Regions from separate parts of the Peribacillus sp. AS_2 genome, predicted to be linked through region 4. Evidence: riboswitches for the same ligand, from Rfam matches in the RefSeq annotation. Region 4 holds a riboswitch; each other region holds the start of a gene.
What was found. A riboswitch is a leader RNA that binds a small molecule or an ion and turns the genes downstream of it on or off. The one in region 4 is predicted to bind S-adenosylmethionine.

Region 1 (7,294 bases), on a different contig from region 4:
CAGGATTTTCCCTTTCTTAGCACTATCTTCAGCGTTTTCCATAAGTGGTTCAAGGTGAGCTACAGCAGCCTTCATCGCTTCTGCACTTTGAAGCACCTCTGCGACAATAAGTTGGTTGTCATTGAACAGCCGCCCCACTTCACTCATCCCATCCATCAATGGTCCATTGATGATTTCCAATGGGGTATCACCGCGCTCTATCGCTTCATTTAAATCATCAATCAATCCTTCTTTCGTTCCTTCGATAATATAGTTACCAAGACGTTCGTCCAATGGCAGGATCACACCATCATCCTTCTTCTCCGCTTTTTTTCCACGATAAAATTCGGTAAAAATCGCTAAAGTTTCAGTTGATGTTTCAAACAGGAGTGCCTCCGCCAATTTCACTTCCTCTTCCGGTATCAAGGCGAAACGTTCAAGTTTTTCTGTATTCACGATAGCATAATCGAGACCCGCTTTTGTACAATGGTAAAGGAAAACGGCATTTAATATTTCCCTTCCCCTCGCCGGCAGACCGAAAGAAACGTTGGAAATTCCAAGTATCGTTAGACATTCCGGAAACTTTTCTTTAATCGCCTTTATTCCATTCACCGTCTCCAATGCAGATCCAATATATTGTTCATCCCCGGTGCCTACAGGAAATACCAGCGGATCAAAAATGATGTCATTTTTGTTTAGACCGTACTTATTGACGAGCAAATCCACAGACCGCGTAGCCACTTCCAATTTTCGTTCAGCATCGACGGCCATCCCAATTTCATCAATGGTTCCTACCACAACGGCAGCACCATATTGATGGACTAAGGGTACTATTTTTTCAAAGCGCTCTTCACCATCTTCAAGGTTTATGGAATTTATGATCGATTTTCCTTGTGAATGTTTTAATGCTTGTTCAAGTACGACTTCATCCGTAGTGTCGATGACCAATGGGACTTTCACTTTTTTGACGACCTCTTCTACAAATTCCTTCATGTCGCCAAGCTCATCCCCATCAGGATCGGCAAGACAGATATCAATGACATGGGCGCCTTTCTTTACCTGGTTACGTGCAATTTCGGCAGCTGGCTCGTAATGCTTTCCACGTATCAGCTCCTTGAATTTTCGGGAACCGATAACATTCGTTCTCTCCCCTACGAATAAAGGACGCATTGAATCATCATAAATTAGCGGCTCTATCCCTGATACGGCATGACCATGAGCAGCCTCCATAATTGTACGGGGCTTCATGCCTTCGAGTACCCTGGAAAGTTCTTTAATATGTTCTGGTGTCGTGCCACAACATCCGCCAATGATATTGACCCATCCCTTTTCGGCAAATTGCTTCATTTTCTCTGCCAGGGATGTAGGTGATTCATGATAGTGGCCTTCTTCATCAGGGAGCCCGGCATTCGGATAACAGCTGATGGCGCTATTTGATATATCTGCAAGTGTCCTGATATGGTCTATCATGAATTCCGGCCCTGTAGCACAATTAAGGCCGACAGCTACGGGCTTCATATGTTCAACCGATAAATAAAAAGCTTCTATGGACTGGCCGGCAAGTGTCGTGCCCATCGGTTCGATTGTTCCTGATATGATGACAGGCACATCTTTTCCCGTTTTAGCGAATGCTGCTTTGATTCCAGAAAAGGCAGCCTTGACATTAAGCATATCCTGACAGGTTTCCACCAACAGCAAGTCTACCCCGCCATCCAAGAGACCCAGTGCCTGCTCTTCATAAGAATCTGTTAAAACATCAAAAGTCGTCCCGCCCGTTACGGAAAGCGTTTTTGTAGTGGGGCCCATCGAGCCAGCTACATATCTTGGCCATTCATCATTGGAATATTTTTCACAAGCTTTAACGGCAAGCTCAGCTGAAATTTTATTTAGCTTGTAGGCAATCGTACTTATTTGGTATTCCTCAAGGACGATGCTGGTCGCTCCAAAGGTATTTGTTTCTATGATATCTGCGCCCGCTGCTAAATATTTTTCATGAATGGATTGGATGATTTCCGGTTGCGTCAGTGATAAATATTCATTGCAGCCCTCGAATTGTTCCCCGCCAAAATCGTCTGCTGTCAAATTCTCCGCTTGAAGCATCGTTCCCATCGCCCCATCAAGTAGGAGAATCTTAGAATTTAACTGATCTTGAATCGCTTTTTTATTCATGTACTGCCACCTCTGATGTCTGTTTACTATCGACTTTTCTAATATATTTCGTTAGTTCCGCCGTCATTTCATAGCGAAGGAATGGAGTGATTAAATATATGCCCTTGAATTTTTCCCTAGCCGCGTCCACCAGTTCCCGCGCGATATTCACCCCTTCAATCCTTGACTTTACAGGGTCATCCCCCGCTAGAGCCATGGCCCTTCTAACATTATCAGGCAATTTGATGCCTGGGATCTCATTATGGATGAATTCGGCGTTCCGGGTGCTTGTTAAGGGCATGATACCGATGAAAATCGGGGTTTCCAGATGTTTTGTCGCTTCATATACTTCTTCGATTTGCTCTACGGAATAAATTGGCTGTGTCAAAAAGGATTGAGCACCGCAGGCAATCTTCTTTTCCATTCTCAGTACGGCTTTATCCAGATATTTCACATTGGGATTAAAAGCTGCCGCAATTTTAAAATTTGCCCGTTGACCCAAACTTTGACCGGAATAGGAAAGACCTTCATTAAATTGTTTGACCATACTTATCAGGTCAAAGGAAGATAAATCGTAAACCGAAGTGGCACCCGGGAAGTCCCCAATTTTTGAAGGGTCTCCGGTGATGATCAATATTTCGTTCAGCCCTACCGTCTGCAGACCCATTAAATGTGACTGCAGGCCAATCAAATTTCGATCACGGCATGTTATATGCACCATCGGATTTATATTTAATTGGTTCTTCAGTAAATTAGCCAGTGCATCATTCGATATCCTTGGTGAGGCAAGTGAATTATCCGCTAATGTAATGGAATCGACCCCTGCTTTTTTCAAAACCTCAGCACCAGTCATGAAACTCTCTATCCCTAGCTTTTTCGGTGGATCAAGCTCAACAAGAATCGTCCGTTCCGTTTTGGCTTTTTCGTAAAGGGGAAGTTCCAATTCCCTATCGTTCACCTCAATTACTTCTATTTCACGGGATTTCGTAAATTTCTCTTTCACGGGAGCCAAACTTCCAATTGCATGCTTTACAGCTTGAATATGCAGTGGAGTCGTTCCACAGCACCCTCCTATGATCGCGGCGCCTTGCTCACGAAGTTCCAGGGCACTAGAACCGAAATATTCCGGGACAGCTTTATAAACGAGCCTCCCATCGACATAATCCGGCAGGCTGGCGTTAGGGTAAATGGCAATCGATGCTTGCTTTGGCAAACTCACTTCTTCCAAGGCCCGAATCATATGATGTGGCCCAAGGCGGCAATTCACACCAACCACATCGGCACCCAATTGCTCGAGCTTTTGAAAGGCTTCATTTAAATGGATTCCATTTTGAAGATTACCCAGTTCATGCATCGAGACATTTGCGATAATCGGCAGTCCGGTTTCATTTTTAACGATTTGCAGGACGGTTTCCAGTTCTTCCAGGTCATAAAATGTTTCCAGGAGAATCCCATCAGGATTTTCCATCAACAGACTGTATAGCTGTTCACGAAAACCCCGTTTTATCTCCTCCATGCTTAAATCCGATTTCCTGATACTCCGCTGTGCCCCTATGGTGCCGAAGACGTATGCCTTTCCTTTTGCCGCTTTTTTAGCAAGAATGACTCCCTGGCGATTGATTCTGCTCACTTCATCTTCAAGTCCATACCGCTTCAATTTATTGAAATTGGCTCCGTATGTATTCGATTGAAGGATATCTGCTCCAGCTTCCAGATAGGCTCGATGGATGGACTCTATTTGATCTGGGTTCGTGCAGTTTAATTCCTCATAACATTGATCAATGCCATTAGAGTAAAGCAGGGTCCCCATTGCCCCTTCCCCAACCAGCATTCTTTCTTTTAATTCTTTACGAAAATTCATCATTACACCCTCTCTCAAAAACAATCCTGTTTTTGTCGTATTCTATGAGTATGAGAGAAAAGGAAAAAAAACCTTCTCAAAGAAGAAGGTTTTTGAAACATTCTCCTCATCTATCAAGCTCTGCTTGCTGGATTTAGCACCTTTGCGTAAGCTGGTTGCTGAGGTTTCTTCGGGCCAGTCCCTCCACCTCTCTCGATAAGATCCTTTTATATAATTTTCATAAGATTTCAAAATTTGATTATATTTAATTTACATTAATAGTCTGTCAATTTCAATACCTGATCGACATTTTTTTCACTTTTGCAAAAATCATTCAATCTTTAGCTGCTTGAACCCTCTTCAAGATCCTTTGTTTCCAGTCTTCCGCTAACGAGTCTAGTGTTAGTAAAGCCTTTGCACCTTCAAGCCCATCCCGTTTATGAAGGATGACCTCTGCTGCGTAATGGACAGAAATTTTTTCTTGTAGACGATCTATCAGCACAATCTCGTTTTGTTTATTTATCGTTCCTTCTTGAAGTACTCTTGCAAAATAACCAGTGAAACCCGTTTTCAGCACGTGTTCCAAAAACTTAGGTTCTTGATTGAAGAGGGAAATGGTCGAACAAGGTATCCTCCCTTGGTTAATTTGAACAATCACATCGCCTATTTGATAAATATCGCCGATAAACGTTGTTTCTTCCTTCATTCCCGCTATAGTTAAATTTTCACCGAATGCAGGGATATCCAGCTTTTTAGAGAATTTTTCATTCCATAATGAATAATGCTCAAATGGGTAAAAGCACAAAGCCCGATCAGGACCTCCATGGAACTTTACATTACCGACACCATCACCGATTATGCCAGCTTTAGTCACTTTCAAATTATCCTGTGCTTGTTTATCCATGGCTGAAAAGATATCGATATTCGAAAAAATTTCTTGTTTCGGCTTCCCCGCATGTAGTGATTTGATTTTCCCATTTTCCATTTTGCATCTTCCATTCATATTAAATTTATATCGTTCTATATGTATAAATTATACTAAAAATCCATTTTATTCAGTACCTTTTTATATGTATATGAAATGAAAAGGCCATATGCGGCGTTAATGGGCTAAATATCATTGATTTCCAGAAAAATTCATAGGTTAGTTTCAGTAATTTAGTTGCTATTTCAGAATTAAATATGGTAGAATATGAACACAATATATAGTCGAAAACTACAACCGTTCGCCTATATGTTGATTTTCACGATTGAATTCCTCATTGTCGCTCTTTAGGGAGCGAATTTTTTTTGCTTTCGTTAATATCCACTAATTTCCTGTAATTCCATTCAGTTTCTTGCATCGTGATCGACTCACCTGTTTGTACGTTCCTTCCCTCTTTATCAAGACCTTTTCATCTTATTAGAAGCCTGATTCCTTGCAAAAACAAGCAGAAAGCCGAGCGACATCATCCGTCTTCCGCTCAGCTTCCTGTTTACGCTTGTTTCTTTTTTTTCGGTGCCGCTTTCTTCCGGGTCGTCTTTTTCTTTTCCGGTTCATCATGTTTTGTACGGTCTATGGATGCTTGTAATGCCTCCATTAAATCAGTTACATTGTTGGAAACTGGTTCTTTTGTTTTCGCTGTAATCGTCGTCTGTCCCGTTTTCTTTGATTCAATCAATTCTAGTAACGCGGTTCGATAGTCATCGGTGTATTTTGTCGGATCGAAAGTAGTCGTTAATTGATCTATCAATAATACGGCAGTATCGATTTCTTTTTTTACAATGGTATCATTGGCAGGGATATTCGGAACATCCGCTGTGGAGCGGACTTCATCCGGATAATGAATCGTTTCCATAACCAAGGTATTATCAACGACTCGGATTACCGCCATTTGTTCTTTGGAGCGAATGATGATTTTTGCCAACCCAACCTTATTCGATTCCTTGAGGGCCTGCCTCAAAAGGGAATAAGCTTTTATCCCCCCGTCATTTGGGGACATGTAATAACTCCGGTTAAAATAAATAGGATCTATTTCTTCAATTTTAACGAAATCCACGATTTCCACGGCTTTTTCTTCGTTTTGTTTTTTCAGTTGTTCTAGTTCATTGTCTTCCAATACAACAAACTTTCCCTTTGTATACTCAAAAGCGCGGACTATATCATCCTTCCCCACTTCTTTCTCGCATACTGGACAAACCTTTTCGTATTTAATCGGTGTATGACATTCCTTATGCAACGTCCTTAAAGATATATCCTTATCCTCCGTTGCAGCATGAAGTTTGATCGGAATGTTCACCAAACCGAATGATATGCTCCCCTTCCACATCGTATGCATATTCGTCACCTCATAACTTATTTTTGATGAGAAGAACAATTTTATTATTCCCCTTTGTTCAAAAAAAACCGAAAAAACAATTGCCAACTTTAACACTTCGTTTTTTTGGCAAAATAATGTTATCAATTATTTGCGGAGGTAAATACAAAAATGAAACCGATGCTGCCTACCTATTACCCTGAAGCCCCCAACTCCAATGATTGGCGTTATGAAGTCAAGTATGACGGCTTTAGGGCTATTTTAACGATAGACTCCGATACCATAAGCATTTCGAGTCGAAATGAAAAGGAATTATCACCTCAATTCCCAGAAATCATTGCTTACATCAAAGACCTGGACCTGGAAGGTTATCTCCCGCTTCAATTAGATGGAGAATTGGTCTGGCTTACGAATCAGGCGAAAGCGGACTTTTTTCAAATACAGTGGCGAGGACGCCTTGGGAAAGAATCCTTAATTTCAAAAAATGCCCGTTTTTCCCCATGTCGGTTTATAGCGTTTGACCTGCTTCGCATCAGCGGAAAAGACATAGCAGATAAACCTATGTTGGATCGAAGGGAATTGATGTTGAATATGGGGGGAAAACTCGGTCTTCCTATGCCTCCTGATCCCAACGATAAGGCTTTGATACAATTAATAGAGAGTTTTGACGTTTTGGAAAGAGCCTTGAATAAGGTCACCTTGTTAGATGGCGAAGGGATTGTCGCCAAGGAAATTCGGGGTGCTTGGCAAGAAGGAAGACGTACTACATCTTGGATTAAGGTAAAAAATTGGAAGACCGTTTCTTGTTTCATCACAGCATTGCACAAAGAAAATGGCTACGTGTCCCTCGCAGTTTTCAAAGAAGGTGCCGTAACGAAAATCGGGAGTGTCAAAAATGGACTGAGTGCTAGAGATAAAAGTATATTGCATCAAATGATCAAACAAAATGCATCAGATGAAGACGCACAATTTTTTTATATCCATCCATCCATTTGCATTGAAGTTCAATTCTTGCACGTTTATGAGGAAA
Region 2 (7,294 bases), on a different contig from region 4:
CATAAGTTATATAGATATTAATATCCCTAATCTGCCGTTAAAAACAAAAAAAGAGACCATAAATGCACATTATCGAATTAACGATAACGCATTCATGGTCTCTCCTGTTCTCCGGCCGAGTTATTAACTTGATTTCATTATAGCATACTCCAGCTCATTTGAGAAAGAATTCATGTTGTTTTTTATTTAAATGCCATAGCGGCATGTACGGCTTTCTTCCAGCCTTCATATAATTTTTCACTTTCTTGCTCTTCCATGGATGGTTCAAAGGTTTTGTCTACCGCCCATTGCCGGGAGATTTCTTCTTGATCCTTCCAATACCCGACAGCAAGTCCTGCAAGGTATGCAGCACCTAATGCTGTAGTTTCGTTTATGGTCGGCCTCTCGACGGGCACACGTAATAAGTCGCCCTGGAATTGCATCAAGAAGTCATTCTTGACTGCCCCGCCATCCACTCTTAATGTTTGCAGCTCGATTCCTGAATCCGCCTCCATTGCATCAAGGACATCCTTCGTTTGATACGCAAGTGATTCAAGTGTGGCGCGAATGAAATGTTCTTTTGATGTGCCGCGCGTCAAACCAAAAACGGCTCCCCGCACTTCGCTGTCCCAATATGGAGTTCCAAGTCCTACGAAAGCTGGTACCACATATACTCCATCCGTACTTTCCACCCGTTTTGCATAGTCCTCGCTGTCCTTGGCATCATGCAGCATCCGCAGGCCATCGCGGAGCCATTGGATGGCGGAGCCAGCTACGAATATACTGCCTTCCAGTGCATATTCGACCTTCCCATTCAAGCCCCAAGCAAGGGTCGTCAATAGTCCGTGTTCGGAGCTGACAGCCTTGGTTCCTGTATTCATGAGCATGAAACAGCCTGTTCCATACGTATTTTTAGCCATTCCTTCATTAAAGCAGGCTTGGCCGAATAATGCTGCCTGCTGATCACCGGCTGCCCCGGCGATCGGAATCGATTGGCCGAAGAAATGATATTCGATCGTACGTGCATATTCCTCAGAGGAAGGCCTCACTTCCGGCAGCATCGACTTTGGTACAGTCAATATCTCAAGCAGTTCTTCATCCCATTTCAGTTCATGGATATTGTACATCAATGTCCGGGATGCATTGGAATAGTCCGTTACATGAGCCTTGCCTCCTGATAGCTTCCAGATCAGCCAAGTATCGATGGTACCGAATAACAGCTTGCCTTCATCCGCCTTTTGCCGCGCCCCTTCCACATTATCGAGGATCCATTTCACTTTCGTTCCGGAAAAATAGGCATCTATCAACAATCCCGTTTTATCCCGGAATAAATCATTAAGTCCCTTTTCCTTCAACTCATCACAGATTCCACTTGTTTGCCTGGACTGCCATACAATCGCATTATAGACAGGCGTACCTGTTTCCTTATCCCAAACGACTGCCGTTTCACGCTGGTTGGTGATCCCGATACCAGCAATTTGCTCTGGCTTTACACTGGATTCAGATAGTACACCGGCGATCACCGCCAGGATCGACCCCCAAATCTCATTGGCGTTATGCTCGACCCAGCCTGGTTTAGGGAAATGCTGTGTGAATTCCTTTTGGGAGGAATGGACGATTTCCCCCTTTTCATTAAATAAAATCGCCCTCGAACTTGTTGTTCCTTGATCTAATGATAAAATGTATTTTTCCATTGTGTATGCCCCTCCTTTTAATTAACTAGCGATATTTCTGCTATCCAATTCATGTGACTGTTTTTTACCAAAAGCATAGGCTACTATCAATAGTACCAGGCTTGCACCTATAACAGACCAAAATCCTGCCGTTATTTCCCCCATGAAGAATGCCTTATAACAAACGGCACCTAGTGAACCCCCTACAATCGGTCCAACGACCGGAATCCATGAATAGCCCCAGTTGGAATTTCCTTTACCGGGTATCGGCAGCAAAAAGTGAGCGATGCGCGGCCCAAGGTCGCGGGCCGGGTTAATGGCGTATCCTGTCGTTCCCCCAAGTGACATCCCGATCACGACAATCAATAACCCGACTGCGAAAGGGTTTAGGCCCTCTGTAAAATTATTGGCCCCTATAAATAATAGACCAAGAATAAGGATGAAAGTTCCAATCATCTCACTTAATAGATTTGAAAATGTGTGCGGGATTGCAGGTGAAGTCGCGAATACACCAAGCTTCGCCCCTGGATCATCCGTAGCTTTCCAGTGTGGCAAATAGTGCAGGAATACTAGAGTTGCGCCGAGTATCGCGCCAATCATCTGGGCAACGATGTAACCGGGCACATCACTCCATGGAAATTCTCCAATAATGGCAAAACCTACTGTGACCGCCGGGTTTAAATGCGCCCCGCTTATGGAACCCACTGCAAAAACACCCATGGTAACCGCCAATCCCCACGCAATCGTGATAACGATCCAGCCGGCATCTTTTGCATAGGAACCTTTTAAGGATGAACCTGCCCCAATACCTGCTCCGAATAAAACTAAAATCATCGTGCCTAACACTTCTCCCCAAAATGGAGTCATGATAAAACCCTCCCCTGATAATTTTTTAAACCTTGCCAACAAATAAAAGGAGATCCACAGCAGAACTATATTCATAAAAAAATTATGAATATATCTGTTGTGAATCTCCTAGTCTCCGTCACATATATTAACTTGTACTGTAAAATATACTAGGTTATGAAAACGCTGTCAATATTTTGCGAAAAATTAATCTATTATTCTGTAATTTTTTTCAATTTTTCCCTATTAGACGATATCCCATAATTCAGTTTTTGAAGTGGTGATTGACGAGGCGCCGGCATCAAGGGCATTCAGGACTTCATCCGAAGTACGTATGAGGCCGCCTGCAAAAATCGGTGTCTGCAATCGTTCCTTCACTTCTTTTATCATCCATGGCATGGCGCCCGGCAATACTTCGATATAATCCGGCTTGGTTTTCTGCACCAGCTTATAACTTTTCTCAAGCGCATGTGAGTCTATTAAAAAGATTCGCTGGATGGCAATGACCCCCTTTTGCTTCGCCTTCAATATAACGCTTGATTTAGTCGAAATCAGCCCATAGGGGTTATATTCCTGACAAATGAATTCTGTCGCGTACTCATCACTTCTTATGCCATGGATCAAATCGACATGATAAATCATTTTCTTATTATGCTGCTTAGCCATCATACTTACATTTTTCAATTGTGAGATATGCAAATCAAGAAACACACCTATTTCATAGGAACTTTCTAGAAATCTTTCAAAATCCTTCATGCTTGCTGAAGCAGGCAAAATCTTCTGATCCATCATCATCCTCCTCATTCCCAGAAAAACTCAAAACTTCAAGTCATTTAGTATATTTTAAAGAACTTGATTTATCAAACACATTTTTTCATGAACCATGTAACCTTAACACTATCATACCTTTCACACCCTTTATAGATTGCGGCAAAGGATATATGTAAAATATCCCCTTGAATCATAAAGAGAGTTTCATTTTTAATGCACCTTCGACGAGTTCATACGATCTAATTGTGCCAATGGGAATCTTTCTCACGATGCTCCAAGCATTAACATTCATTTTGATCGCTCTTTTTTCATATTCAAAAAATGGCGGTCTGTTAAATATCCTTTGGTTGATGAAATCCCTGTCAATTGGTTCCATTTCGACTAATTCAAATGAAATCGTTCTTTTTTCCACATGAACCGGTTTTAATGTAATCCGGAAAGCCACGTTTTTCTTAAACATCATTTTTTTCACTTCCATCGTTCCGGAAAGCACAATATGCCTTGGCGTAATTTCGACTTTAATCTCCTGACCAGATGATTTCATTTTTATGATTCTCTCTATCATGGCATCAGTTACCGTAATCGGTATGCCATTTTTGAATGGACTCATCCTTGCATTCCCTCCCCACTCAAAGCATATGCCGGATTCCCTGATGCCGTTAACATTTCAGCCCGGATTAATAAACGGTATATTCGAAATATTCCAGCTCCACCCCTTGACCTTCGTAAAAACTACCTGTATAGTCATAGTTAATTTAATAGACAACTCTTATCCAGAGAGGTGGAGGGACTGGCCCTTTGATGCCTCAGCAACAGACTGATCTTGTACTGTGCTAATTCCAGAAGTTTAAAAACTTGAAGATAAGAAGAGTATATAGCTTTGTTGCCAACACCTCTTCTTATTTTTTAAGAAGAGGTTTTTTATTTTGGCTGTTTTCACATACTTTGTTGCTATTTACCAGGTAGTGGGTTGTGGTTGATTTCCCCTCAAGATGCTCGCTTTCCGCGGGGCGGGCGGTGAGCCTCCTCGGCGTAAACGCCTGTGGGGTCTCACCTCTCCCGCTGCTCCCGCAGGAGTCTCGCACTTCCGCTCCAATCAACCTTAAATAGTTTCGTTTAAAAACAACAATCTTTACGAAAAGAGCCTTTATTTTTAAAAGGAAAGAAGGAATGCAACATGTCAATCACATTAACGAAAGCCCCATTCAGGGCCGACCACGTCGGAAGTTTATTAAGACCGGAACGTTTACATATTGCCAGGAAGGACTTTAAGGAAGGTACCATTTCAGCTGAGAGGCTTCGTGAAATTGAAACTGAAGAAATCAATCGGATCGTCGATAAACAAATCGAAGTTGGTTTAGAGGCCGTTACGGACGGTGAATTCAGACGAACATGGTGGCACTTTGACTTCCTCGAACATTTAAATGGCATCGAGGGATATGTAACTGAAAAAGGCCTCACATTCGATGGTGTCGAAACAGAGAGATATAATGTTCGCAATACCGGGAAGGTTTCATTCAACCCTGAACATCCCTTCATTCGTGATTTCATTGAATTGAACAAAATCGTGAACGGACGTGCCGTTGCCAAGCAAACAATCCCCAGTCCGAATCAATTATTTGCTGCAGGCATTCATAATGAAGACGTCTACCCTGATATTGAAGACTATGCAAATGATATCATCAACGCCTATCAGCATGCTTTGAAAGCCTTTTATGAAGCAGGTGTGCGTTATCTTCAATTGGATGATGTATATATTGCCAGACTTTCAGCTCCGGATTTCCAGTTCAAAGATGGAAAATATACGAGGGAACAATTAATTGATCTTGCACTTCGGGTCATTAATGGAGCATTGGAAGGCAAACCAGAAGACCTTATCGTCACTACCCATCTATGTCGCGGAAACTACCAGTCGACATGGGCATTTGAAGGAAGCTATGCCCGTATCGCCCCAACTTTATTGGCAAAAGAAAAAGTGGATGGATTCTTCTTGGAATATGATGATCAACGCTCAGGGGATTTCAAACCATTGGAATACATTCCAAATGGCGGTGCACGGGTCGTACTGGGTGCCGTCACTTCAAAAAATGGAGAAATCGAGGACAAGGAAGCTGTTAAGGCACGCATTAAAGAAGCATCGCACTTCGTTCCGCTCGAACAATTATGCTTAAGCCCTCAATGCGGCTTCGCCTCCACCCATCACGGCAACAAGCTAACCGAAGCACAGCAATGGGAAAAACTGAAATTCGTCGTTGATGTAGCGAAAGAAGTATGGGAATGATTATTTTACGGAGACTTTAAAACTTATTTACAGGATTCAAACAACCTAATCGGCTTCAATATAAGCGTGCCGATTAGGTTTATTCTTATAACCCTAAAACTGAAAGCAAACAAAAAAGAACGGCCATCTGGACGTTCCCTTTTTACTTGCAGCTATCATCATCATCATCCTCCATTTTCTTCACGAATATATCATCCGTCACCCTATCTTCCAGCTTGTTCCTCAAGGCCAATTCCGCAGCCTTCCCATCACTAGGCGATCCGTCCGAGAAGTACATCGGAAACAGGGAGAAAAACATAACGTAGAAAGAAAAATAGATGAATTGATACCAGATCACCGAGCTGTCCAGGATATTCTGATACACTAAGCTATATATGATCAGCATGCTGACTAAATTAAAGATAGCCCCCCCTAAATATATCAGCGTATTCGTCAATCGATTATCATGTTTCAATCCCTTGAACTCGCAAGTCCCATTCCAAAAATAATATTTCCTCACCTCTATGTTCCGAAAGGCGAAAAGTTTATTGCCACACCCGATCAAGATTTTCTTTTCTGATCCCCCAAAGAGCGTAACAAAGAAAATATGCCCGCTCAAATGTATCAGCGTAACGATCGGCATGATCAAAAAAAAGGAAAATAGAAATTTAATGATATCAGAGAGACCAAACATATTTAACTAACCCCCTCCTTACCAGGATGCTACTCTGATACCCTGCCCACACTGGTTATAACTAGTAAATTTTCACAGTGGTAATATGTTGCTTTCCACAAATGATAAGAGGATAATTGTTCTCCTTCCGCTTCACTTCGAACTTCGAACGATCATATCGACCCTCCCCCTGCTTTTTCCGGCATTCAAAAAAAAACAGGCTATCACCTTCCAAAAATACTGGAAAAGCGATAGCCTTTACATCTTTATTTAGCGATTGGGGGTGCGAAGGATTTCTGCGTTGTTTTGTCCTGGCTCCAAGCCTGCATGTTTATATTCAGGGGTGAAAACCGATGTTTTGATCGGGCAGGCGATTTGCCTCTGGACATTCCCTTTTCCGTCAGGAACCTCGACGATCATTCCCCTCTCCTTCAATTGGGGATGCTCACCCGCTTCTGTGAAAGTCAGCACTGGTTCTGCGCAGGCCTCGAATTCAGCGAATATCTCCTGCCATTCATGAAAATCTCTTTCGAGGAAAGCCAGCCGGACGGCCGTTTTAAACCTGATTCCGCTTTCTTCATCGCTTTTCTTGCTCAGCTCATATAATTCGGGTGCACCGATCGCTTCACATAATGCTTTTCGAAAAGGGGGCTCAAGGCTACCTACCGAAAAATAGCGTCCATCTTTCGTTTCGTAAAAGTCATAAAAAGACCCTCCGTTCAGCATCAGTTTTTCTGGTTCAAGTTCAAGGCCACCTTGTAAACTCAGAGGTGCGGATATGGCATTCAAGGCAAAACTGCAGTCGGTCATGCTGATGTCGATGGCTTGGCCGAATCCTGTTCTTTCCCTGTGAATGACTGCAGATAATATTCCGATGACAGCATGCAATGAGCCTCCGGCAAGATCTGCTATTTGGGTTCCGTTTTTTGCCGGACCGTCCTTTTTCGTACCGGAATAGCCTGATAAGCCTGCTATCGAAATATAATTGATATCATGTCCCGGTCGTTCTTTATAGGGACCAGTCTGGCCATAGCCCGTGATGGAACAGTAAATCAGCTTCGGGTTGATCGATTTTAATGCCTCATACCCCAG
Region 3 (7,294 bases), on a different contig from region 4:
TCAATGCCGCGGTTGACGAAGCGGAAACGAATTTTAAAGGCCTGGTCATCGGAAACCAAGGAAAGAATTTCTGTGTCGGCGCTAATATTGCAATGATGCTGATGGAAGCGCAGGATGACAATATTTTTGAACTCGATATGGTCATCAGCCAATTCCAACAGGCGATGCTTAAAATTAAGTACAGTGCAGTTCCTGTAGTGGTTGCCCCGTTTAATATGACACTTGGCGGGGGTGCTGAAGTGTCCCTTCCGGCAGCGCGCATCCAGGCAACGACTGAAACGTATATGGGACTGGTGGAACCTGGTGTCGGCTTGATCCCAGGCGGCGGCGGGACTAAAGAACTTTATGTGAAGACGTTGAGGAATATGCCGAAGGGCGTTGACTTCGACTTACAGAAAGTGGCCAACCAAGTATTTGAAACGGTCGCCATGGCAAAAGTTTCGACCTCCGCCGAGGAAGCGAGGGGGAATAATTTCCTTGATTCAGCTGATGGAATAAGCGTGAATGCAGATCATCAGCTATATGATGCGAAACAGGCGGTACTTTCCATGCATGAACAAGGCTATACCGCTCCAGCCCGCACAAAGATCCCTGTCGTAGGTGAAACTGGATATGCCGCACTGCTATTAGGGGCGGAATCCATGCGCCTTTCAGGATTCTTATCTGAACATGACCTTGTCATAGCCAAAGAGCTGGCATACGTCCTGGCAGGGGGGAAACTCCCATTTGGCACGGAAGTAGATGAACAGTATATCTTGAACCTGGAAAAACAGGCATTCCTAAAACTGATTTCGACTCCGAAATCCCAGGCAAGGATGCAGCACATGCTCGTTAAAGGTAAACCTCTCCGTAATTGATGAATAGATGAAGATATGGCCAAAACGAGATCAATAGATCGATAGCTTAAAAATGAGTAAGGGGGATCCTCATGAAAGAAGCGGTAATAGTAGCTGGAGCAAGGACTCCGGTAGGAAGAGCGAAAAAAGGTTCTCTTGCTAGTGTACGCCCTGATGATTTAGGGGCTCTTGTCGTAAAGGAAACGTTAAAGCGTGCAGGGAATTATGAAGGAACGATAGATGACCTGATTATCGGTTGTGCAATGCCTGAAGCGGAACAAGGCTTGAACATGGCGCGTAACATTGGAGCATTGGCGGGATTGCCTTATACAGTACCGGCCATAACGATTAATCGTTACTGTTCAAGCGGGCTGCAAAGTATCGCATATGGAGCGGAAAGGATCATGCTCGGCCAAAGTGATACAGTCATTGCAGGCGGAGCGGAATCCATGAGCCTTTTGCCAATGATGGGCCATGTAACACGACCGAACGCGAGACTTGCGGAAACGGCACCGGAATATTATATGGGTATGGGTCACACTGCTGAAGCCGTTGCCAAAAAATACGGCATTTCCCGTGACGATCAAGATGCATTTTCTGTTAGAAGTCATCAGAAGGCGGCTAAGGCCATTGCAGAAGGAAAGTTTTCCGATGAAATCGTACCGGTTGACGTTACCCTTCGTTCAGTGGGGCCAGATCTTAAGTTAAAGGAAAAATCATTTACTTTTACACAGGATGAGGGCGTTCGTCCAGGAACGACTGCTGAAGTGCTGAAAAAGTTAAGACCTGCATTCTCCGTTACAGGATCCGTAACAGCAGGGAATTCATCACAGACGAGTGATGGTGCAGCCGCGGTCATGGTCATGGATGGGGAAAAGGCTTCTTCCTTGGGGATGAAACCGATGGGTAAGTTCCGTTCCTTTGCTGTAGCAGGAGTACCGCCTGAAATTATGGGCATCGGACCGATTGCAGCCATACCTAAAGCTTTGAAGCTAGCGGGTCTTGAATTATCGGATATTGGTTTATTTGAATTGAATGAAGCCTTTGCTTCCCAATCCATTCAAATCATTCGTGAGCTCGGATTGAATGAAGAGATTGTCAATGTAAATGGCGGAGCCATCGCCCTAGGCCATCCGCTAGGATGTTCGGGAGCAAAATTGACATTAAGCCTGCTTCATGAAATGAAGCGCAGAAATCAACAGTTCGGAGTCGTGACAATGTGTATCGGCGGCGGGATGGGTGCTGCCGGAGTGTTTGAATTAATGGCGTAATCCGACCCCTTCCGGAAGCTGTCATGCTTCCGGCGGGTTTACTATCTTAAACACATAGGAGGAAATAACATGTCCAATCAAACTACAGATAACCTTATTAAAGGCGGGGCCTTCTTAATAGAAGATATTACGTATGATCAAGTGTTTACACCGGAAGATTATTCTGATGAGCATAAAATGATTGCCAAAACTTCCGAGGATTTCGTAGTGAATGAAATTCTGCCGCAGGTTGAACATTTAGAAAACCATGAGTTTGACCGTTCCGTTAAATTACTGAAGCATGCAGGTGAAATCGGTTTACTTGGTGCTGATGTTCCTGAGGAATACAGCGGATTGGGTCTCGATAAAATCAGTTCGGCATTGATTACGGAAAAAATGGCACTTGCAGGCGGCTTCGGAATTACGCATGGTGCACATGTAGGTATCGGCTCTTTGCCAATCGTATTATTCGGGAATGAAGACCAAAAGAAAAAATACCTTCCTTTACTAGCCACGGGTGAGAAGATTGCTGCGTATGCCTTAACGGAACCAAGCTCAGGTTCAGATGCCTTGGGAGCAAAAACGACAGCGAAATTGAATGCAGAAGGAACACACTATATTTTAAATGGTGAAAAACAATGGATTACAAATGCAGGTTTTGCAGATGTCTTCTGTGTATACGCCAAAATCGACGGCGAACAATTCTCCGCTTTCATTGTTGAGCGTGATTATAAAGGCGTATCAACTGGGGCTGAAGAAAAGAAAATGGGGATCAAAAGCTCATCCACACGTACTTTAATCCTCGAAGATGTTCATGTACCAGTCGAAAACCTTTTGGGTGTAGCCGGAAAAGGTCATATCATCGCTTTCAATATCCTGAATATCGGGCGCTATAAATTAGGCGTCGGTGCTGTCGGCGGATCTAAACGTGCCCTTGAGATTACAGCTGCTTATACGAATCAACGTCAACAGTTCAAAACGAAAATTTCCGATTTTAACTTGACGAAAGAAAAACTTGCAACAATGGCAGCTAAAATTTATGCAGCAGAAAGTTCTGTATATCGTACGGTTGGCCTTTATGATCAAAGACAAAGCAAATTGACGGATGAGCAAGTGAAAGATGGGAAATCAATGGCGGCTGCAATCGCTGAGTATGCCATCGAATGTTCATTGAATAAATTCTTTGCTTCCGAAGTATTGGATTACGTTACGGACGAAGGCGTACAGCTTCATGGCGGTTACGGTTTCATGCAGGAGTATGAAATTGAAAAAGCATATCGCGATTCCCGTATTAACCGAATCTTTGAAGGTACAAATGAAATAAATAGATTGCTTGTCCCAGGAACATTCCTGAAGAAAGCACTTAAAGGGGAATTGCCGCTACTTCAAAAAGCTCAGGGCCTGCAAGAGGAATTAATGATGATGATGCCGGAAGAACCTGGCGATGAGCCACTGGCACAAGAAAAAATGCTTGTTAGGAACGCTAAGAAAATCGGTATTCTGGCAGCTGGGCTTGCGGCACAGAAATATGGCAAAAATCTTGATCAAGAACAAGAAATCCTCTCCAACATTGCTGATATCGCATCCCTTGCCTATGCAGCTGAATCCGTGGTATTGCGTACGGAAAAAGCAATTGCAGCTACAGGTCTTGAGAAGAACAAACAAAAAGTGCTTTACACTGAAATCTTCGTTCAGGAAGCTTTCAATGAAATAGAACAGCATGCAAAGGAAACGTTAATTGCAGTGGAAACAGGCGATACTCTTCGCATCATGCTTTCGTCGCTCCGCAAGCTGACAAGACACACTCCGATCAATGTCATTGCGAAAAAACGCGAAGCATCCGTCAAAGTAATCGAAACGGAAAAATATGCTCTTTAAGCAATGAGTCAGAATCCGTAAAGGGAATGCCCGTAAAGGCATTCCCTTTATTTCCTTTGATGAAATCGCATTGGAAATTCAAAAGACATTTCGTTGTATTGCGTGGTAAAAACGGGTATTCTATTGATAGGTGGTGAAATGATGGGCTTAACATTATATTGGTACCCAAAATGCGGTACATGCCGTAATGCGAAGAAGTGGCTGGATAATCATGAACTGCAATATGAAGCGATCCATATAGCGGATAATCCCCCTTCGCGAACTGAAATAGAACATCTATATAAAAACAGCAATTTGGAGTTGAAGAAGTTTTTCAATACTAGCGGTCAAAAATATCGGGAGCTGGGCTTAAAGGATAAGCTGAAAGAAGCTTCTGAAGCAGAGATGCTTGATATATTGTCCACAGATGGAATGCTTCTGAAAAGGCCGATTGTTACGGATGGCACCAAAGTGACGGTAGGATTCAAAGAAGAGCAATTCGAACAGGTTTGGAACTGAAATTTCACAAAATATTTGGTTAATTCCTTACTTAAACAAACAATCTACCTTATAATGGAATAGATAAAATAAGATGTACATATGGAGGGTTAATTATGACAACAACACCAAAAGAACTTCGTTACACTAAAGAACATGAATGGGTCAAAACGGAAGATGGAACAGTGCGTATTGGAATTACGGCATTCGCACAGTCCGAGCTAGGGGACATCGTATTCGTTGAGCTTCCGGAAATCGGCGATGAATTGAAAGCGAACGAACCATTTGGAAGCGTTGAATCCGTTAAGACCGTTTCTGAACTTTATGCACCTATCAGTGGCAAGGTTGTTGAAGTGAACGAAGATTTAAGTGACAACCCTGAATATGTAAATGAGTCCCCTTATGAAAAGGCATGGATGGTCGTGCTTGAACCATCTAATAGCAGTGATATTGAAAACTTGATGAGCGCTGAAGAGTATGAGAGTTTAATCAACGGTTAAAAAAGAAAGGAGAGGGGGGACTGAAAAGGCCTGCTCTCTTTTTCATTTGTACAGTGGGTGAGTTGCGCACATAATTCGTGAGATGGAGTGATGACATGGAGTGGGGCGAATTCGATAAAGTGATCATTGTAGAAGGCAGTTCCGATAAAAGAAAAGTTGCCTCCGTTTTAAATGAAGATGTGGAAATAAGATGTACGAATGGGACCATATCATTAACTAAGCTGGATGAATTAGTGGATGAATTGATGGACCGTGATGTTTATCTCCTTTTTGACGCAGATGAATCAGGAGAAAAGCTGCGGAAGCAGTTCCGAAGGGAAATGCCGGAAGCGAACCACCTGTATATTAATAAAATGTACAAAGAAGTGGAGAGCTCGCCCGAACATCATATCGCAACTGTGCTCCTATCTGCCAATATGAATGTGAAAATGAAATTTTTAAGTCAAAGGGTGAACGACTAATTGATGCAGGAATGGAAAGAAGAAGAGTGTAAGCTTGCTGTTGAAAATGGGGAAACTTTTTGCTTATATTTATATACACCTTTATGCGGAACCTGTCAGGTGGCCTCCAAGATGCTGACGATATCCTTGGAGCTTTTCCCCGAATTGAAGGCAGGCAAAATGAATATGAACTATATCCAAGCAATTGCCGAATCATATGAAATCGAAAGTGTTCCTTGCCTATTGCTTTTCAAAGAAGGGCAGCTGCACAAGAAAATATATGCCTTTCAATCCGTTCCTTATTTGTACGGATTGCTTAAGGAAATCAGTTAGGAAACCAATCAGAACCGCGGTTGGTTTTCTTTGTGCTGACATTTGAATGAGAGCAGGAAATAAACAAAGAATATTCTAACAATTCATTGACTGATTTAATCTAAAATGCTATATTTTGAATTAAGTAATGGCAGAATTTAATAGTTCTTATCAAGAGTGGCGGAGGGACTGGCCCGACGAAGCCCGGCAACCGGTATAAATTTTTATATACGGTGCTAATTCCAGCAGAGTGTTGGCTCTGGTAGATGAGGTGTGTTCTTGAAACCTCTTCTTATAGAAGTGGTTTTTTTGTTTATAAAAAGCCAGATTTCATATAAATCCAACTAAATCCATAGAAAAAAGGTGAAATTATATGTCAGAGAAAAAGTTGCGTTTCGAAACATTGAGTGTTCATGGCGGTCTGCAAGCTGATGAAACAGGTGCCCGTGCCGTTCCTATCTACCAAAGCAATGCATACTTGTTCAAGGACACCGACCATGCAGCGAATTTATTTGGCCTAAAGGAGAATGGCTATATATATTCACGGCTTCATAATCCCACGGTCAGCGTTTTTGAGGAAAGAATGGCCTTATTGGAAGGCGGTATCGGCGGATTGGCAACGGCAAGCGGAATGGCTGCCATCTCACTTTCAATCCTGAATATTGCTGCTGCAGGGGATGAGATTGTTTCAGCCTCAACATTATATGGCGGTACGTATAACCTTTTCGAAAACACTCTTCCTAAATATGGGATCAAAGTGAAGTTCGTTTCTCCCGATGACCCTGAGAATTTTAAAAGGGCGATTACACCAAGAACTAAAGCCATTTTTGCTGAAACGATCGGAAATCCAAGTTTGAGGGTGCTCGATATTGAAGCGGTAGCGGAAATCGCCCACGAAGCCGGCATACCTTTAATCATTGATAATACCTTCGCGACACCGTATCTTTGCAGACCAATTGATTTTGGAGCGGATATTGTCATCCATTCCGCTACAAAATGGCTTCTTGGAAATGGAACGACGCTAGGCGGTGTCATCGTGGATGGAGGGAAATTCGATTGGAACTCGCCAAACTATCCTGGCTTCACGGAGCCTGACCCAAGTTACGACGGTCTGGTATACGCCGAGGCAGTTGGCCCTGCCGCATTCATAACGAAAGCCCGGGTCCAGTTACTCCGTGATTTGGGCCCTGCGCTAAGTGCCCAAAGTGCATTCCAGTTTACGCTTGGACTTGAAACGCTGCATGTAAGGATGAAAGAGCATCTATCAAACACCAAGTCTGTCATTCAATATTTAAAAAACCATCCTGCCGTGACCTGGGTTTCACATCCTGGTGATGAGGATCATCCCGATAAAGCCCTTGCGGATAAATATTTGCCAAAGGGAGCTGGATCTGTCGTCACATTTGGGATTCAAGGTAATCGCGAAGCTGGGGCAAAACTTATCAATTCGGTGGAATTATGGTCCCATGTGGCGAATGTAGGGGATGCGAAGAGCTTGATCATCCACCCAGCAAGTACCACCCATCAACAATTGAATGAGGCGGGTCTTGCGAAAGCGGGTGTAAGTGCCGATCAAGTCCGTTTATCGATTGGGATTGAAA
Region 4 (7,294 bases):
GTTAAACCTGATTTAACACTCTCCTTTAGGTAAGTACCTATACTAAAAGTGCATACTTACGCACTTGCAGAGTGCACTTTATACTTAAAATAAATAATAGTTAAGGAGGAGAAATCTTTGAAAACTCTTGTTATCGTAGCACACCCCAGTCTGGAAACATCCGTCATAAATAAGCGATGGGTAGATTCGCTAAGGAAATATCCGGAGAAGTATACAGTACACGAATTGTATAAGGTTTACCCTGACGGAAACATAAATGCGGAAAAAGAAAAGCAATTAATCGAATCGCATAGTAATCTTGTTTTACAGTTCCCTTTTTATTGGTTTAATTGTCCGCCTCTCCTAAAAAGATGGCTTGACGATGTTTTTACTTATGGTTGGGCTTATGGTTCAAATGGAGGCGATAAATTAAAGAATCGCAAAGCTGCTTTAGCTGTATCTGCCGGAATTAACGAAGAGGATTATAGTGAAGAAGGAAGATATCGCTATACACTTGAACATTTATTATCTCCCTTTGAAACTACCTTCCTATACTGCAATGCAGATTATCGTTCATTCTTTGCGTTTTATGGTGCTGAAAATGAGCCATCCGTGAGCGAATTGGAAAAAAGCGCACAAGATTATTTGAATTTTGTCGATAACCTATAATAGGCAGTTCATTAAAAAAGTATTTCCTTGTCAGGGAAATACTTCTTTTGATTTAATCAAAATAGCTACACCTGCGTCTGTTTAGTATCCTGAGCTGGCAAACTGTTTTTCTCTCCCCACTCGCACATCATATTTAACAATGGGATGAGAGATAGACCACGATCAGATAATGAATATTCTACTTTTGGAGGTATTTGGGGAAATTCCTTGCGTATGATAAGGCCGTCTGCCTCCAACTCTTTTAACATGATGCTTAGCGTTTTAAAGGAAATGGTACCGATACTTCGCTTCAGTTGATTATGACGCATGACCTTATTTTCAGACAGCCAATACATTATGATCATTTTATATTTGCCGCCTATCAAGGACAGCGTATATCCAAAGCCAGTTTCATTCGGTTTCACACCTGCCGGAACACAGGTTTCGCGCATAAATTTACACTCTCCTTTAGATAAGTATATGATATGAATGTTCATACTTTTACAATAGATCATTATCAATCTTATTAAAAGGTAAATAAGGTTTCTATAAAAATTACTATTGCGGTCAATCTTTATACTCCGACAATGAGGGTTCAAAAAGTGCTCATGCCACCATTTTAGCATAAGTAAAATGATGACGATCTCCTTAACCCATCCCTTTTTAAAAAGGAAAAATCCTGTTGCATTACAACAGGATTTTTTCATATTTTTGGATTTCTGAAGAGTAACGTAACGAACTCTTTTTAATGTTTTTGCTTATAATAGGTTACCGCGAGCGCAAGGGCCAGCACTGTTCCTTTGACGATATCCATCGCATAATACGGAACGGACATCATGATGAGTCCATTTTGAAGGATTCCGATCAGGACTGCACCGATGAAGGTTCCAAAGGCATTAGGTTTTCCCGCTCCCAAAACGGAGGAACCAATGAAGGCTGCCGCGACGGCATCCATTAAATAGGGTGACCCTGAATTGATTTCCGATGTCATGACCCTTGAAGCAAGGACAATCCCCCCGATTGCAGCAAATAGAGCCGAAAGCAGATAGGCAAGGATTTTGTATTTATTAACCGATATCCCGGAAAGTCTCGCCGCTTCCTTATTTCCCCCAATAATGTACATATAACGACCGTGCTTCGTATAAGTCAAAAAGATATGGGTCGCTATCACAATGACGGCCATGATCAGGATTATCCACGGTACCTGGCCAATTTTGGCGAAAAACGGGCTGATCAGTCCTGTTGCGAACGTCCCGTCTGGCATGACCATATTTTGCGAAACCGTGGCCCCTTTTGTATAGGTAAGGGCAATTCCCTGGATAATGAACATGGTAGCCAAAGTCATCAGCATGTCGGGAATTCTCAATTTAACGATCATGAATGAATTCAAAGCCCCTACGAAAAGTGAGGCACCGACCGCAGCTAATATGGCGATGAATGTATCCTGGGAAAACCAGACAAACATCGAGATGACGATGGCATTGGCCAATGATGCGACGGAGCCCACGGAAAGGTCGAAGCCATCCACGGTCAGTGATATCGTAATGCCGATCGCAATGATGGTCACGATTGAAATGGAACGCAGGATGTTTATCAGGTTAGACGTTTGGATGAAAGATGGATTGGATACGGCGAAAATTCCAATCAGAATGATAATCGTCAATATTGTGCCGTATTTATAGAAAAAGTCGAATAGTTCCACCTTTTTCTTCGCTTTCGCTGTCTGTGTAACAGGAATGGGTATGCTCATCCTATTTACCTCCTGTTGAATAGAATAGTAGTTCTTCTTCATTCGTTTTGCTTGTTTCCAATTCGATGACAGTGCTCCCGTCATATAACACATAGGTCCGGTTGGTAATGCCAATGATTTCGGTAAGCTCGGAGGATGCATAAATGATCGCTTTTCCATTCCTTGCAAGCTTTGCAATCAATTCGAATATATCCTTCTTGGCTCCGACATCGACCCCTTTCGTTGGTTCATCGAATATGTATACATCCGCATCTGCCATAAGCCATTTTCCAATCGCAACTTTTTGCTGGTTACCACCGGATAGGTTTTCGACCTTCACTTCCCCTGAAGGTGTTTTAATGCCGAGACTTGCGATCATTTCCTTCGCCTTTTCCTTTTCCGCCTTACGATCGACGACACTGAATGTTTTGCAGAATTTGCCGAGACTGGCTGCAGTCAAGTTTGCCGAGACTGATTCCTGTACAAGGACCCCTTCTTTCCTGCGTTCCTCAGGTACAAGTGCCAGCCCGCTTTTTACTGCTTCATGCGGTGATTTCAGAGAAAGCTTTCGACCATTCAGTATGAATTCACCCGCTGTGATGGACGTATGACCGAAAAGGGTTTTACACAGCTCCGTTTTCCCAGCCCCGACCAGCCCAGCCAAGCCGATTATCTCGCCTGCTTTAATATTCAGACTGACATTCTTAACTTTCTCGGCATCTGACAATCCGTTCACTTCCAGAATTACGTCTCCAATCGAAGCATTCACTTCAGGAAACTGTTCATCCATGGTTTTCCCGAGCATGTTCTCTACCACTTCGGTACGGGTTATGTCCTCGATTTTTCGACAAGTGACACGCTCCCCATTCCTCATGATCGTAATTTCCTCACAGATTTCAAAAATCTCAGGCAGACGATGTGAAATGAAAATGATTGCCACACCTTTTTGCTTTAACTCATTTACAATTCGAAAAAGTTCTGTCGTCTCCGTATGACTTAACGGAGCAGTTGGCTCGTCGAGAATCAGGAATTTGCATTCTGTCGAAACGGCTCTTGCTATCAGGACCATCTGTTTTTCAGCCAAGGTCAGGTCTCTAACCAACTTTTTCGAAGGGACATGAATTTTCATATCTTCAAGAATAGAAGTGGCTTTGTTGTGCAGTTCTTTCCAATGTACCCTTTGTTTTTTTCCCATGTTTTGGACCATATCATTCAACATTACATTTTCCCCAACTGTTAAATAAGGGATGAGGGCGGTATCCACTTCCTGATGAACTATTTGAATGCCCTGTTCCTGAGCAGCTTTTGGCGAGCGGATATCCCGCTTCATCCCATCAATAAAAATGTCACCTGAATAATGAACATGGGCTCCCGATAAAACTTTCATTAACGTCGATTTCCCTGCTCCGTTTGCACCGACCAATGCGTGGGCTGTTCCTGATTGTACAGAAAAATCAACATCACTTAGCGCCTTCACCCCCGGAAATTCAATCGAAATCATCTTCATTTCTAGTTGCTTGCCCATGCCCATTCCCCCTTATAGAACAGACACTCCCTTCGCTGGAAAGAGAGTGTCTCTTTTTATTTTTTATAATGATCTTTCAAAACCTTCATCCAATCTTCTTCAAATTCCGTCGATACACCCCAGCCATCGACAATATCAGACAGGTTTGCCATGTTTACCGCTTCTTTTGAAGCTTGGATTTGCTTTTGCGAAATGAGTGATGCCTTCAAATCATATGTTTGCGGTGTTTCTTCACCCGCTAATTTTTTAGCCAATATCCTCATATTCACTGCACCGATCAACTTGGGATCGACTGCTGCCGTGTAGGACCAAGAGCTATCAGCCGATTGGATTTCCTGGAGATCTGCATTCGAAACATCAATTCCATATATCTTCACTTCATCGCGGCCCGCTTCTTTAATCGCCCGGGCTGCACCGATAGCAAAGGCATCCCATGTTGCGAAAATGGCATCCAATTTGCCTTTAGGGTATTTATTCAGCATTGCGGCTACAGCATTTTGTGTCTGAACCGAAGTATCAGCGGATGCCACTCCGAATCTTTCGACTTCTTTAATCCCTGGATTTTCTTTTAGTTTTTCCTGATAGACTGCATTTCTTCTTACCATTGGAGGAAAACCATCCACCCAAAGATATGCAATTGCCGCTTCACCTTTCTGTTCTTTTATCAGTTTATCGAAAGCCAATGTTGCCAGCGCTTCATCATCTTGTGAAGTTAATGTCACGCCCTCTATTTTAGATAGATCGCTTATTGAATCGAATGTGACAACGCTTTTACCTGCATCAACCAACTTCTGAACGTCATTTACAGTTGCGGCATCATCACCATGTGAAATGATATAGCCGTCGTAATCTTCCTCCAAAGCCTGTGCTATCGCATCATGGAATTTAGCCGTATCACCATTGGCTGTGTACGTATCGACCTGAAACCCCAGTGCTTCTCCTTCTTCTTTCGCCCCCGCCAGGTATTGGGCAGTATGATCATCACCGCCAATTTTACGGATCACTTTGATTTTGGCTCCATCGCCATCAGCAAATCTCTCCGGGACATTTTCAAATGATACTTTTTCTTCTTTCTTCGATTCTGTGGAACTCTGCCCTGCAGAGCAACCCGTTAAAAGCAAAGCCGAAGCGATGGCAGAAATGAATATCCCTTTAATAGACCTTCTCATCTTGTTCCCCTCCATGTTTTCTAATTAGTCTTATCAGTTAAGTCGGTGTAAATCCCAAAATAAAAACCTCTCTAATATAGAGAGGTTTAATCGGCTGTTTTGCAGACTTGTCCCTCTCTTATCTGTCAAAACATTTCTGTTTTGCAGGATTTAGCACCAATTCCTAATGGAACGGTTGCTGGGCATCTTAGGGCCAGTCCCTCCGCCACTCTTGATAAGAGATATATTGTGTTACGTTTTCGTAATTATCACTTTATAGGGATATAGTCGTAAAGTCAATAGATTTTTGAATATTTGAAATGTTTCCTGTTATTTTTATTTTCTTTGGAGCTGGGCTAGACGCTTTTTCTCGATTTTTTCAAGCCTCTCCAACTGCCTTAATTTCACTTCGAACAACGTGATCGGATCACGGTAAACCTCAGGATTTTCTTTCATATGCTCCAATGCAGCCTGGTAGTCTTTTATTTCAGTCTGCGTCTGCTCTATCGTTTTTTGAAGTAAGGCAAATGAACTGCGATAGAAAAGTGAGATGTCCCGATCCAATGATTTTTCAAACAATCCAAATTGGGTTAGGAAACGTTCCGTGATCATTTCAGCAACATCCAGGTAATCTTCACTTTCCAGGTATTTCTTGTAACGATTGTACATATTGGCCTTATTTTGCGGTATCGCCCCAAATAGCTTACCTGCTCCTTTAAGCAGCAATTGTGATGGAGTCCTGCGCAAAAGGATATTAACGTTTTCGATGCGGATACTGCTTGTCATCCGGTCGGCATCACGGCGCCAGTCATCCAATACCCTGAAGTCACCTGCCAGTGTAATCCGTTCTTCTTTGTATAATTCATTGAATCCGGCACTCATCTCATCCATGAACTGCTGGCTTTGTGAGAACTCCATTTGGGAACTGGCAATCCAGTCTTGAAGAGAACGGTAATATTGAGGCATGATCTTGTCAGAAATGAAGTTTTGAATCCGCTCATTCATTTCCTGGTTTAACTGTACATGGACCTGACTGAAATCACTGCTTTCCGTTAACGATTTAGAGCAATCCCTCAGTAATTCAGGAATTTTTGAATAAAGCTGACTTTTCACTTCGTCCTTAAGCGAACGATACGACCTTATGATATTTTCACTTTTTTCTTTTTCCAGATCAGCCAGTTGATTGACCGCTCCATTCAGTTTGACTTCCATCTGCTCATTCCAAGAGATGGAATGCTCGCATTTCCGCTCATTGGCTGTCCGTTTTTCTAATAGATAAGATAAAGTTTTACGAATGAATGCCAGGATTTTTTCAGATCTTCTTTCCTTCCAATTATCATCTTGATAATTCGATTGAAGGAAGGCTGAAAGGTCCTTCAATTGCTGCCTGCTGTCATAATGTTTGGAGAAAGCGAACACTTTCGCATTCGGGAAATATGCATTCACTTTATCCCATGTTTCGTCTTCCATCCGGACTGCGACCTGATCACTGTATATCGTATCCATTTTATTTAATAGGAAATGGATTGGCAGTTTAGGTGCCATCATTTGAATTTCCAATAATAGATCCCTTTCGCTGCCGGTGAAAGGAGCCCTGGCGTCAAGAACGAACATCAGGCCATCACTGCCATGTAAATAGCCTTGGAAATCGGATTCCACGCTTTGTTCCCCATTGAACCCCGGTGTATCCAATAATCGCAAATGATTATTTCTTAGGTAGTCACTGATGATTGTCACATCGACTATAGTCCCGCGCTGACGGCGTGTTTCATCCAAATCAGTTAGCTCCTCGACAACTTTGCTATCTGTATCGGTAATTTCAAGGATTTCCAAATCATCCCCGTCTTTGACACTGACTAGGGAAGAATGGTCCTCAGCAGCAATGCTCTCTCCAACGATTGACTGAATAAAGGATGTCTTGCCATTTCCTGTGCTTCCTGCAAGAAGGAGATTGAAATTGCTGGTATCTTTAAGCCCCTCCACCATCCATTTAAGCTTATTTCCAACCCTTAAATCATTATCTTCAGCCCACTGGATAATGGAATTGAACAGTTTCTCTCCCGCTTCCAGTCCGCCTCCCAATTTAGGCGATTTCGAAAGCAGGCTCTCCGCATCCTGAATGACCAGCGCATTGATCGTATCCGGGAAGATTTCATTCCAGGACAACGTGGATGCCGCCGCAAACAGCGAAAGCTCCCCGTCTGCGATTTTGAGCCAGTTTTCCAGCAACCTTGGCACGACAGGACTTAATTCTTTGATTAGATG

Region 1: another riboswitch for S-adenosylmethionine. It lies ahead of OTG27_RS03600 (bifunctional homocysteine S-methyltransferase/methylenetetrahydrofolate reductase); the one in region 4 lies ahead of OTG27_RS12585 (sugar ABC transporter substrate-binding protein).
Region 2: another riboswitch for S-adenosylmethionine. It lies ahead of OTG27_RS02710 (5-methyltetrahydropteroyltriglutamate--homocysteine S-methyltransferase); the one in region 4 lies ahead of OTG27_RS12585 (sugar ABC transporter substrate-binding protein).
Region 3: another riboswitch for S-adenosylmethionine. It lies ahead of OTG27_RS02015 (O-acetylhomoserine aminocarboxypropyltransferase/cysteine synthase family protein); the one in region 4 lies ahead of OTG27_RS12585 (sugar ABC transporter substrate-binding protein).

What each region holds. Positions count from the first base shown of each region.
Region 1 is NZ_JAPTGA010000002.1:169,930-177,223, forward strand. Features, by position in the region: gene metH (methionine synthase) at 1-2,148, opposite strand, end outside; gene OTG27_RS03600 (bifunctional homocysteine S-methyltransferase/methylenetetrahydrofolate reductase) at 2,141-3,988, opposite strand; SAM riboswitch class I at 4,092-4,190, opposite strand; gene OTG27_RS03605 (MOSC domain-containing protein) at 4,302-4,952, opposite strand; gene ku (non-homologous end joining protein Ku) at 5,443-6,285, opposite strand; gene ligD (DNA ligase D) at 6,436-7,294, shown strand, end outside.
Region 2 is NZ_JAPTGA010000001.1:562,420-569,713, reverse strand. Features, by position in the region: gene OTG27_RS02735 (hypothetical protein) at 1-5, shown strand, start outside; gene glpK (glycerol kinase GlpK) at 183-1,673, opposite strand; gene OTG27_RS02725 (MIP/aquaporin family protein) at 1,695-2,519, opposite strand; gene OTG27_RS02720 (glycerol-3-phosphate responsive antiterminator) at 2,745-3,293, opposite strand; gene OTG27_RS02715 (hypothetical protein) at 3,460-3,879, opposite strand; SAM riboswitch class I at 4,036-4,137, shown strand; gene OTG27_RS02710 (5-methyltetrahydropteroyltriglutamate--homocysteine S-methyltransferase) at 4,447-5,550, shown strand; gene OTG27_RS02705 (hypothetical protein) at 5,693-6,223, opposite strand; gene OTG27_RS02700 (CaiB/BaiF CoA transferase family protein) at 6,473-7,294, opposite strand, start outside.
Region 3 is NZ_JAPTGA010000001.1:426,953-434,246, forward strand. Features, by position in the region: gene OTG27_RS01980 (3-hydroxyacyl-CoA dehydrogenase/enoyl-CoA hydratase family protein) at 1-857, shown strand, start outside; gene OTG27_RS01985 (acetyl-CoA C-acetyltransferase) at 929-2,107, shown strand; gene OTG27_RS01990 (acyl-CoA dehydrogenase family protein) at 2,177-3,964, shown strand; gene OTG27_RS01995 (arsenate reductase family protein) at 4,106-4,462, shown strand; gene gcvH (glycine cleavage system protein GcvH) at 4,558-4,941, shown strand; gene OTG27_RS02005 (toprim domain-containing protein) at 5,037-5,402, shown strand; gene OTG27_RS02010 (thioredoxin family protein) at 5,406-5,714, shown strand; SAM riboswitch class I at 5,859-5,966, shown strand; gene OTG27_RS02015 (O-acetylhomoserine aminocarboxypropyltransferase/cysteine synthase family protein) at 6,067-7,294, shown strand, end outside.
Region 4 is NZ_JAPTGA010000006.1:96,641-103,934, reverse strand. Features, by position in the region: gene OTG27_RS12605 (NAD(P)H-dependent oxidoreductase) at 118-648, shown strand; gene OTG27_RS12600 (winged helix-turn-helix transcriptional regulator) at 714-1,079, opposite strand; gene OTG27_RS12595 (ABC transporter permease) at 1,373-2,377, opposite strand; gene OTG27_RS12590 (sugar ABC transporter ATP-binding protein) at 2,379-3,881, opposite strand; gene OTG27_RS12585 (sugar ABC transporter substrate-binding protein) at 3,938-5,050, opposite strand; SAM riboswitch class I at 5,166-5,271, opposite strand; gene OTG27_RS12580 (GTPase domain-containing protein) at 5,366-7,294, opposite strand, start outside.